Regions from separate parts of the Peribacillus sp. FSL R5-0717 genome, predicted to be linked through region 2. Evidence: riboswitches for the same ligand, from Rfam matches in the RefSeq annotation. Region 2 holds a riboswitch; the other holds the start of a gene.
The links. Region 2 has a riboswitch for thiamine pyrophosphate ahead of tenA (thiaminase II). Riboswitches for the same ligand answer to the same signal wherever they lie in the genome.
Positions count from the first base shown of each region.

Region 1: linked by a shared signal. The riboswitch ahead of tenA (thiaminase II) and the one ahead of tenA (thiaminase II) in region 2 are both predicted to bind thiamine pyrophosphate.

Region 1 covers NZ_JBBOOF010000001.1:3,960,449-3,965,229, forward strand. Annotated here, with positions in the region: gene thiE (thiamine phosphate synthase) at 1-291, opposite strand, end outside; gene thiM (hydroxyethylthiazole kinase) at 272-1,087, opposite strand; gene thiD (bifunctional hydroxymethylpyrimidine kinase/phosphomethylpyrimidine kinase) at 1,084-1,890, opposite strand; gene thiW (energy coupling factor transporter S component ThiW) at 1,859-2,380, opposite strand; gene tenA (thiaminase II) at 2,396-3,085, opposite strand; TPP riboswitch at 3,183-3,287, opposite strand; SAM riboswitch class I at 3,445-3,549, shown strand; gene NYE65_RS19145 (Fur-regulated basic protein FbpA) at 3,720-3,908, shown strand; gene NYE65_RS19150 (aspartyl-phosphate phosphatase Spo0E family protein) at 4,161-4,355, shown strand; gene NYE65_RS19155 (GNAT family N-acetyltransferase) at 4,425-4,781, opposite strand, start outside.
Region 2 covers NZ_JBBOOF010000001.1:4,950,372-4,955,152, reverse strand. Annotated here, with positions in the region: gene NYE65_RS23755 (ABC transporter ATP-binding protein) at 1-363, opposite strand, end outside; gene NYE65_RS23750 (ECF transporter S component) at 382-960, opposite strand; gene tenA (thiaminase II) at 976-1,659, opposite strand; TPP riboswitch at 1,794-1,925, opposite strand; gene NYE65_RS23740 (protein kinase domain-containing protein) at 2,681-3,409, shown strand; gene NYE65_RS23735 (hypothetical protein) at 3,406-3,570, opposite strand; gene NYE65_RS23730 (HU family DNA-binding protein) at 3,919-4,191, opposite strand; gene NYE65_RS23725 (cobyric acid synthase) at 4,365-4,781, opposite strand, start outside.

The DNA of each region.
Region 1 (4,781 bases), 990 kb from region 2:
GACGACAGGCAGTGGAAGGTCATCTTGCCCAATATGAATTCCGTCCGCTCCAACAGCAAGTGCTATATCCACCCGGTCATTGATGATAAGGGGAATGGAAAGCTCATTCAATAACTGTTTTAATGCAGATGCTTTTTCATAAAAGGAGAGGGAGGAATTGTTTTTCTCTCTAAGTTGTACGATCGAGACTCCTCCTGAAACCGATTGTGCAATGATTTTGGTCAATTCTTCTATTGCTATGGACTCTTCCGTAACTAAATACAGGCTTAAATCAATTTGGGACTTCTTCACTTATTTTCACCTCATGCATCCAGATTTCCTTATCCATTCTTGATATGGCATCGATTAATCGCACACGGAAAGTACCTGTTCCTTCATCCTTTTGAAGGGTTGAGGCTGCAAGTTCCCCTGATATGCTCATTGTTGAGATACCGGCAATTGCTGCAGAATATAAATCATCGGTGACTCCGGAAAAAGTTCCGATAAGAGCAGTGGACATGCAACCGGTACCTGTAACATTAGTTAAAAGGAGGTTCCCGTTATCGATGATGGACGTATGTTTTCCATCGCTGACCGCATCCTTAGCTCCGCTGACCACGATGATGCAATTCAGTTCATTTGCCGCTCGTGCAGCCAGCTCTGCATTGCTAATCGCAAGTTCCCCCGAATCCACCCCGCGCGTAACGGTATCCCCACCCATCAATGACAGGATTTCACTCGCATTTCCTCGAATGATTTGGAAAGTAACCTTACTTAGGAGCTCTTTGACTTGCTCTGAACGATAGGAGGTGGCACCAACTCCCACCGGGTCCAAAATGACCGGGATGTCCAGGGCATTTGCCGTTTTACCGGCAATCTCCATTGCTTCCAAGGCTTTATCATCGATCGTTCCGAAATTCAGGACCAATGCATCTGCTAATTTGACCATATCCGCCACTTCTCTTGGGCTCGATGTCATTACTGGTGAACCTCCGATGGCAAGGGTGGCATTTGCACAGTCATTGACCGTAACAAAGTTGGTGATTTGGTGAACGAGTGGTTTCCTTTCTCTTACCTTCATAAATAAATCGGCTGAAGAAACCTTCATAACAAGTCACTCCGTTCTTTTTTTGAATATGAATGAAAATGATGGACAGGTCCATGACCTTTACCGATTGAAAAGCTATTGCGTATCGCTTCGGAAATATAGGTCTTGGCATGTTCGATCGACACTTGCAATGGCAGTCCATTTGCCAGGTTAGATGTAATGGCGGATGATAGGGTACAGCCCGTACCATGAGTGTTTTTTGTATGAATGCGCTCTCCCTTGATCCAGTGGAAGTCAGTCCCATCATAAAAAAGATCATTTGGATTTCCTGCTGCATGGCCGCCTTTAAGTAAAACGGCTTTGGAACCCATTTCTTGTATCGAAATGCATGCCCTGTAGAAATCTTGTTTCGTCCGAATCGGGAAGCCAGTAAGTACTTCCGCTTCTGGTACATTGGGTGTTACAAGATTTGCAAGCGGAAGCAATTCCATTTTTAAGGCAGAGATGGCCTTTTCGTCGAGCAAATGGTGGCCGCTTTTGGAAATCATGACAGGGTCAAGGATAACGATGGCAGGCATGAAGGTTTTAAGGGACGCAGCGACCGTTTCCACGATTTCTTTTGATCCAAGCATGCCTATTTTTACTGCATCGACAGGAATATCTTCAAAGATAGCTGCAATTTGATCCGATATGATAGCTGTTTCAATGGGCTGTACAGAACGGACTTCCATTGTGTTTTGGGCAGTTACGGCTGTGATGGCAGACATTCCAAATACACCATGTGCAGAAAATGTTTTTAAATCCGCTTGTATTCCAGCACCGCCCCCTGAATCAGAGCCTGCGATCGTTAATGCTGTTTTCATAAAAAAACCCCTTCATATAATTATTTTTTAGCAGTATTTTAAGTAATATGAAAGCTAAAATCGCACCTGCGAATGAACTGAACATAAAAGCCGGTAAAAAACCAAAAAGTGCAGCTTTTTCTCCCAATAGGAGGGTGGCAAGCGGATAACAGGCCAGGGAACCGAGAAAGCCGGTCCCGATCACTTCCCCTAAACAGGCGAATTTTAAGCTTTGTGTTTTTCGGTAAAGGATGGCGGCCAAAAGTGCACCAATCATGCTGCCTGGAAAGGCGAAAATTGAACCGGTACCAGACATGTTTCTAATGATGGAAACTAAAAAAGCTTGTGTCACCGCATATGCAGGCCCCAATAGAACCGCCGTCAGGACATTTGCCAGATGTTGAATAGGAAAGATTTTTGCAAATCCTGCAGGGATGAAAATAAATGAACTGGTAAGCGTCGTTAAAGCCGTGATCATGGCAGTCAATGTCAGTTTCTTGATAGGGTTCATCCTCATGTCAACCACCTACAGAGGCCAATCCTGCTCATTTTGAACCATGTCCCAGAATAAATATTCATATCGGGAAGTAACCAAAAAGTGCTTTTCTAATCTAAGAAGTTCCTTTTCAGGCATGCCTTCCGTCAATTCTTCCAACAAAGCGATCAGCCACTTGTGTGCTTCCCCGAACTCAGGAGATGAATAGGACCTTATCCAATCTGCGTAGCGATTGTTTTCCAGTGCTGCTCCATTTTGTTCTTTTAATAGCAAACCGATTTCATAATAATCCCAAGCGCAGGGAAGGAGACAGGCGATCAAGTCTGCCAAAGTCCCATGCTGAGCTGCATTTAGCATGTAACCTGTATAGGCTAGAGTGGTTGGAGTAGGTTCTGTATTTTCCAATTCCTTGGAGCTGATCCCGAATTCGGAAGCATAATGCCGATGAATATCCATTTCCACTTGAAGGGTTTCATTTAAAATGCTCGCAAATTTTGCCATGGTTTCGATGTTATGGGCTTTGATGACACCTAAAGCAAAGAGCTTGGAATAATCCATGAGATAGACATAGTCCTGCTTCAGGTAATAGGCAAATTTCTTTTCAGGAAGTGTGCCGTTTCCAATTGCCTGGACAAAGGCATGTGAATGGTTCCTTTTCCAAATCTCTTTTGCCCGTGCATGCAGTCTATCACTGAATGTTTCTAATTTTGTATTCTCCATTGTTCATCCTCCTATAGAATGGCTCCCTTTGCCTTTGTTAAATAAAAAACCCCGTTCCTGAATACGGAACGGGGTAGATGGATATAGTCTGTAAAATGGACGATATCATCCACTTCCCTCCGCCGGTATGAGCCGGTTCAGGTTCAAAGGGTCCGGAACTAATTCCATCTCAGTCTTAAAAAAGACTCCCCTAGTGGTGTGAATTGTATGTAATTACTGACATCATATCAGAAAGACAAGAAAATGCAACCCGTATTTGAAAGAGGAATCACTTTATGTCCAGGAAAAAAGGGAGAACCAGGTAATTGACTTTTGAAGATTATTAGGATAGAATCATTTCTACATCATTATATATTGAATTCTTATCCAGAGAGGTGGAGGGACTTGGCCCTAAGAAACCTCGGCAGCGGACCCGTTTAGGGAACTGTGCTAAATCCAACAAGCATATGCTTGGAAGATAAGAAGAGCCGAACGGACACTGTCAGCCTCTTCTTAAATTAGAAGGGGCTTTTATTTTTGGGAAATAACGTTTAGTGACATACTAGAAAAGGTATATATAATTTGGTGAAATCAAACAAGTTGATAAAGTTTAGCTAACTAGAAGCAGGCACTAGGACGGAAAGGAGCCATTTACATGGCAGAATTATTTAAGAGGATTGAACAGAGGAAGGCAAAACTCATTGAAGAGCTATTGGCCAATGGAGTATACAAAACCTCTGATGAAAGGCACCTTTATGATGCCCCATTAAAAGTACTTGAAGATGAATATAAGATTGTTATAAATAGACCTAATAACGAGTCACCTTCTGAATGGATGACATAGTTATCGGAATACAATATTTGGATTTTTGGATAAGGGATATGATGTAAGCATTCGCAGTCTACACTAGTGGATGCTTTTTTTGCGTTTATTAGAAAACGACACAAATTATACATAATTAAATAACAAAATAGGTGTTTTGTCACATTTGACCTATAAAATAACACAATTAATTTCTGGGAAATAGTTGATTTTAACTAGTGATTTCATTATGATGAAAGTGTAAAAATATTGAATAAATGGGAGGTGGCTATGATGCCTTGCCGTAAGGTAACTATAGAAAAAGTAGAAGAGAAGAGACAGGAAATGATAAAGTTGGGAGCGATTTACGGCTTAACAAGTCTGCTGACTGTACAAGCCAGTCAAGAATTGGATACGCTATTGAATGCGTTAGCAAGTAAAAGAGATTCTGAATATTTTTCCCTTCAAGAAGCATATAGGTATTTTTAAATTAGCAATTCGACCTGTATTAATCTAAAAAAGCTACTGCTCAAGGCAATAGCTCTAAAGAATTATATATTAAATATCGACACGTTTACCTAGAATGATCAAATCCCGCTCAATGCCATCCATCTCGGCAACTTGAGGTAAATGTGCCCATTCTTCAAACCCGAATTTGGAAAAAAGCTTAAGGCTTGGTGTATTATGGGCGAAAATGAAACCCAATAAAGTCTTAACACCTAATTTTGGACTCAATTCAATTGCCTTTCGAATCGAAATTTGTCCAATTCCTTTTCCCCGGAAATAATCATCAATGTAAATGCTGATTTCGGCAGTGGAATTATATGCCGGTCGGCCATAAAAGGATTGAAAGCTCATCCATCCAGCGGTTTTCCCTTCTATAGTAATGATATATAGCGGTCTACTTTCTGAATG
Region 2 (4,781 bases):
TCCTACATTACGGATTTGATTTTCAATTTTCTCTTTCATTTCTTCTTTAGGAACGGAAAGATTCTCAAGGACAAAGGCAATTTCCTCATCGGCAAATGGCATGCAAAACTGGCTATCAGGGTCTTGAAAAACATACCCCCATGAAGAAGGGCATTTCAATTTCTCCGCTTTCATCGGGACTTCGATGGAATTCGGAATCAATCCGCTTAACACTTGCAACAGAGTGGACTTACCACATCCTGATGGTCCCAACAATAGCACTTTTTCTCCTTGATCAAACGATAGTGATAGGTCCTTGAATATCAAAGATTCATCACCGGGAAATTTCATTCTTAACTTTTCAACAGAAACGATTGGTTCCATGGCCCTCAACCTCTTCTTTTAATCAAGTTCTGCATAATCTTTATTGGAAACCGGACGCACAAGATTAGTTACCCCTGTTGCTTCCAGGACTTTAACTAGATAATAAGCGGTCACACCTGCAAAGAATATGGAACCCACAAACCTCGCTATCATGAATAACGATAGATTCCAAGTAGAAAGAGCACCTATTTCCCCGTATGCAAAATCCATGATAACTGATGCCAGGCAGGAAGCCATCGCAGCTAAAACGGCCACCGGCATATTAAATTTTTTATATTTGAACCCCATGAACACCAGTTCCGCGAACAAACCTTGGACCACTCCATATAACAGTACAGTCAGCCCCCATGGGGAACCTAGAAAGAATTCCCCGGAAGCTGCAGCTATCTCCGCCAAAAGTGCCACACCCGGTTTCCGTAAAATGAAAAAGGCGACAGGGCCAGCTATAAACCACATTCCATAAATAAGTTGATCCAGATGTAATCCTAAGGGTTTAACGGAATAATAAATCGAACCCCAAAGGATATAAACGATTCCAAATGCTACCGCAATCACGATCGTGACTAGTATATCCGTTAATTTCAATCCTTTTTTCATTGTTTCATTCTCCTTTTATACTTCTAATGTTTCCTTATGAACGGGCCATGTCTCTAAACGATAAGCCATTTCCCAAAATGAGTATTCATATTGGCTGCTGAGAATAAAATGCTCTTTCATTCTCGCCTTATCTTCTTCAGTTACTTTTTCAGCTATCTCATCCAGCCTCGCAATTTGTTCTTCCACCAAAGTGCGGAACCACTCTCCTCCGTAAGCCGCTATCCATTCTTGATAAATCGGCTCTTCGGGCATGCACCCTTGCAGCTTTTCACCTATCTCATAATACAGCCAGTAACACGGCAAGATAGCTGCAATAACATCTCCTAAATGTCCCGAATATGCCGCACGATACATATGGGAAGTATAAGCATAGGCAGTCGGGGCAGGCTTGAAATTTTCCCGTTCTTCTTTTGTGATGCCTAATCTCTCGGAAAAATTCTCATGAAGTTTCAACTCCGCTTCATATGTTCCTTGTGCATGGCCGGCAAGCCTGCTTGTTGTATGTAAATCTGTAGCTTTGACTGCCCCTAAGGCTTGAACTCTAGCAAAATGAGATAAATAATAGGCATCTTGCATGACATAAAAACGGAAACACTCCAATGGCAATGTGCCATCTCCTATTCCTGCAACAAACGGATGATTAAAACTAGCTTCCCAAATGTGATCAACTTCCTTACGGATCTCCTCTGAAAACTTCATGTCCATTACCTCCAAATTGTATTTTTTCATTGAACGTTACGGAAAAAACACTTATCACCCCTTTTTTTGCAAACAAAAAACCACTTTCTTAAACGTAAAGAAAGTGGTTGTACAAGAAATAATACAGAAATGTATAGTTCCAGACCCCACTTCCCTACGCTGGTATAAACCAGATCAGGTTCTAAGGGTCTTAAAGTCATACTTCAATCTCAGCTTTTGTGGGTAAAAAATCAACTTTTACCTATAAAGCACCCCTAGTGGTACAAATTGTATATTAAATTCATTTGCCTTTATATTAACACGATAAATCCAATTGTCAAACGTATTAGAAAAGTTTTCTTGATTTAGGGTTACTAAACTTTCAATCTTCCATACCCTCATTTCCCGTAGCCTTCAAAGAATTTGATCAAAGGGAGCTCAGTTAGTAGTTTACTCGTGAGTTTTGACGGTTTACTCGTGAATTCTGCTGTTTTACTCGTGAATTTGGCCGGTTTACTCGTAAATTCAGCTGCTTTACTCGTGAATTGGCCACTTGACTCGTGAATTCAGCAGTTCACTCGTGAGTTTTGCAATTTTACTCGTGAATTTAATGAATTCACAGTGATGCCCTTTTGAACACTACCATCAAACCAGCTCACTATTGTGACGCCGGTTGGGAATTTACCAAAGAATTTCTCAACTCGCGCCCATCCATCTCATCACCTCCTACTCTTTTATTATGAATTCATTATAGTAAACTTAATATTTTTAAAAACCATATAATTTCATAATGTGAAATTATATGAAAAATTTATTTTTAATTGTGAACTATCAAAAGATCTCCCCGAAGAAATGACTTTCATTACCGCATTATCAAAAATCAGTGTTAAACTATCCATGTTCATTCATATTTCCGGCTTAATTAATAACGGCCTTTTTTTGTTCTTGACTTGAATAGATGAAAGTGGTGAGGAAAGTTTCAATTTTGCGTACATTTAGAAAGTTATACCAATTTTTTGTGGATATACCTTTAAAAAAAGGAGTGGTTTTGAATTACCGCTACGAGGTAAAAGCTGTAATCGGAACAGGAAGCTACGGTATTGTTTATCGTTGCAATGATTTGAAAATGAATGAAAATATAGTGATCAAACAGCTCCGGAAAAGTAAACGCCGCAGCAAAAAAGAGCTGAAACAGTTTGAAAATGAAATTTCCATATTACGAATGTTAAACCACAGAAATATCCCTAAATTTCACGAGAAATTTTCGCAAGATGGAAATGTTTATTTTGTGATGGATTTCATAGAAGGGAATAATTTAGAAGACCATATTTTCTCGAATCAATTAACGTTCAATGAGAAAGAGTCTTTATATTTTCTGTATAAGCTGGTCGATTTAGTATGTTATCTACATGAGCATGACATTTTGCATCAAGATTTACGTATACCGAATATTCTACTTAAGAACCATCAGCCCATTTTGATAGACTTTGGTTTGTCCAAGATGATCAATTCGGACAACCTCGCTAAAGAATCCATTTTGCAGCTGAAAAGGCAGGATTTTTACGACTTGGGGGAAATACTTCTATATGTACTTTATACGACGTACGCTTCCAAAAGTAAAAAAGCACTTCCTTGGACAGAAGAGCTTTCGTTAGAAAAAGAAACCGTGCATATACTGAAAAGGTTATTAAGCATCCAAGAACCTTACTCAGATATTAAAGATATCTTAATGGACCTGCAGGCTGTATTGAAGTCAAAGAATTGGAATTAGCTGCTGCTGCCCCGCCCTTTTCTCTTGTAGCGGTCACTTCCACTCATGGGATACCTTTTGTACCCCCGGCTGCTGCTGCTGCCTCGGCGATAATGCCCATGTCTTCGCTCACTGCTGCCTTGGGAAAGCTGTTTGATTTTTTTCATTATTTTCTTCAGCATTTCTTTCACCTCTTTTATTTTGGTTTTAAAGCCTGTTATTCATTTAGCCTAACATAGTCACAGTATAAACCTTATTAATAAGTACTATAATTTTTTTTCATTTGTGTTACAGTCCATTACCGCTTCATGGATTCGGCTTTTTTCATTGTTGGTCATGGGAACGCCCTAATCCCTTCAATTAATGAAACTCCAAATGGCTCTTACAACATACGAATAGATGACAAATTCGATTTTTTATCTTTTCCATTTCTGTGTTACATTCCGTATATATTATCTGTTTTTCGGATCAGTCAGTAAACAAAAAACCTGGCGCATATTTCATCGCCAGGTTTTTTCTTCGTTCACCTTTTATTTTACAGCTTCTTTTAATTCCTTACCTGCTTTAAAAGCAGGTACTTTACTAGCTGCAATTTGTATTTCTTCGCCAGTTTGCGGGTTTCTTCCTGTACGGGCAGCACGGTCACGCACTTCAAATGTACCAAAACCAACTAATTGGATTTTTTCATCTTTAGCAAGTGTAGCCGTGATTGTTTCAAACAATGCATCCACTACTTTTTTTGCTTCGTCTTTTGTCAGTTCAGCTTGTGCTGCAACACTGCTCACTAATTCTGTTTTATTCATATGAACACCTCATCCTTTTATTTTGTATAAAATATGTAGAGAAGACAACATAACATATCTTGTATGCCTCTGTCACTTATTATGGCTAAATAAAAGGAATTGCAGCTCAAAATTGATCTTTCTTGCAGATAAAAGGGCCTTGATCAACATACTAAGCACGGTCTGACTCTTGTTCAACTTTCTGCAGTTTCGAGCTGCAGCCATTGATAGATGGTATCCATATCAATGTTTTCTTCCAGATGGGAAGCCAAGAGGTTATACGCTTCCTCCCTGCGCTCCGAGTCGCTTTGAACGTTTTCCTTCACTTCATCCAACCCCTTGTTCCGTCGAATTTGGTTAACCAGTAATCTAGTGAACAAGCGATTATGGAATATTCCATGGAGATATGTTCCCATAACTTGGTTGTCATTGGAAATGGCTCCATCCTCTCTTCCATCCTTCAATAATAGAAAGGGCCTTACTTGTGACTTCAATGTCGTTCTGCCTAAATGTATTTCGAAACCGTTAAGATTCATTTGACTTTCCATTATCCCAGCAGAAAGGACACCTTCCATTTGTACCGTCTTCTTTTCTGCTTGAAAGACGGTTTC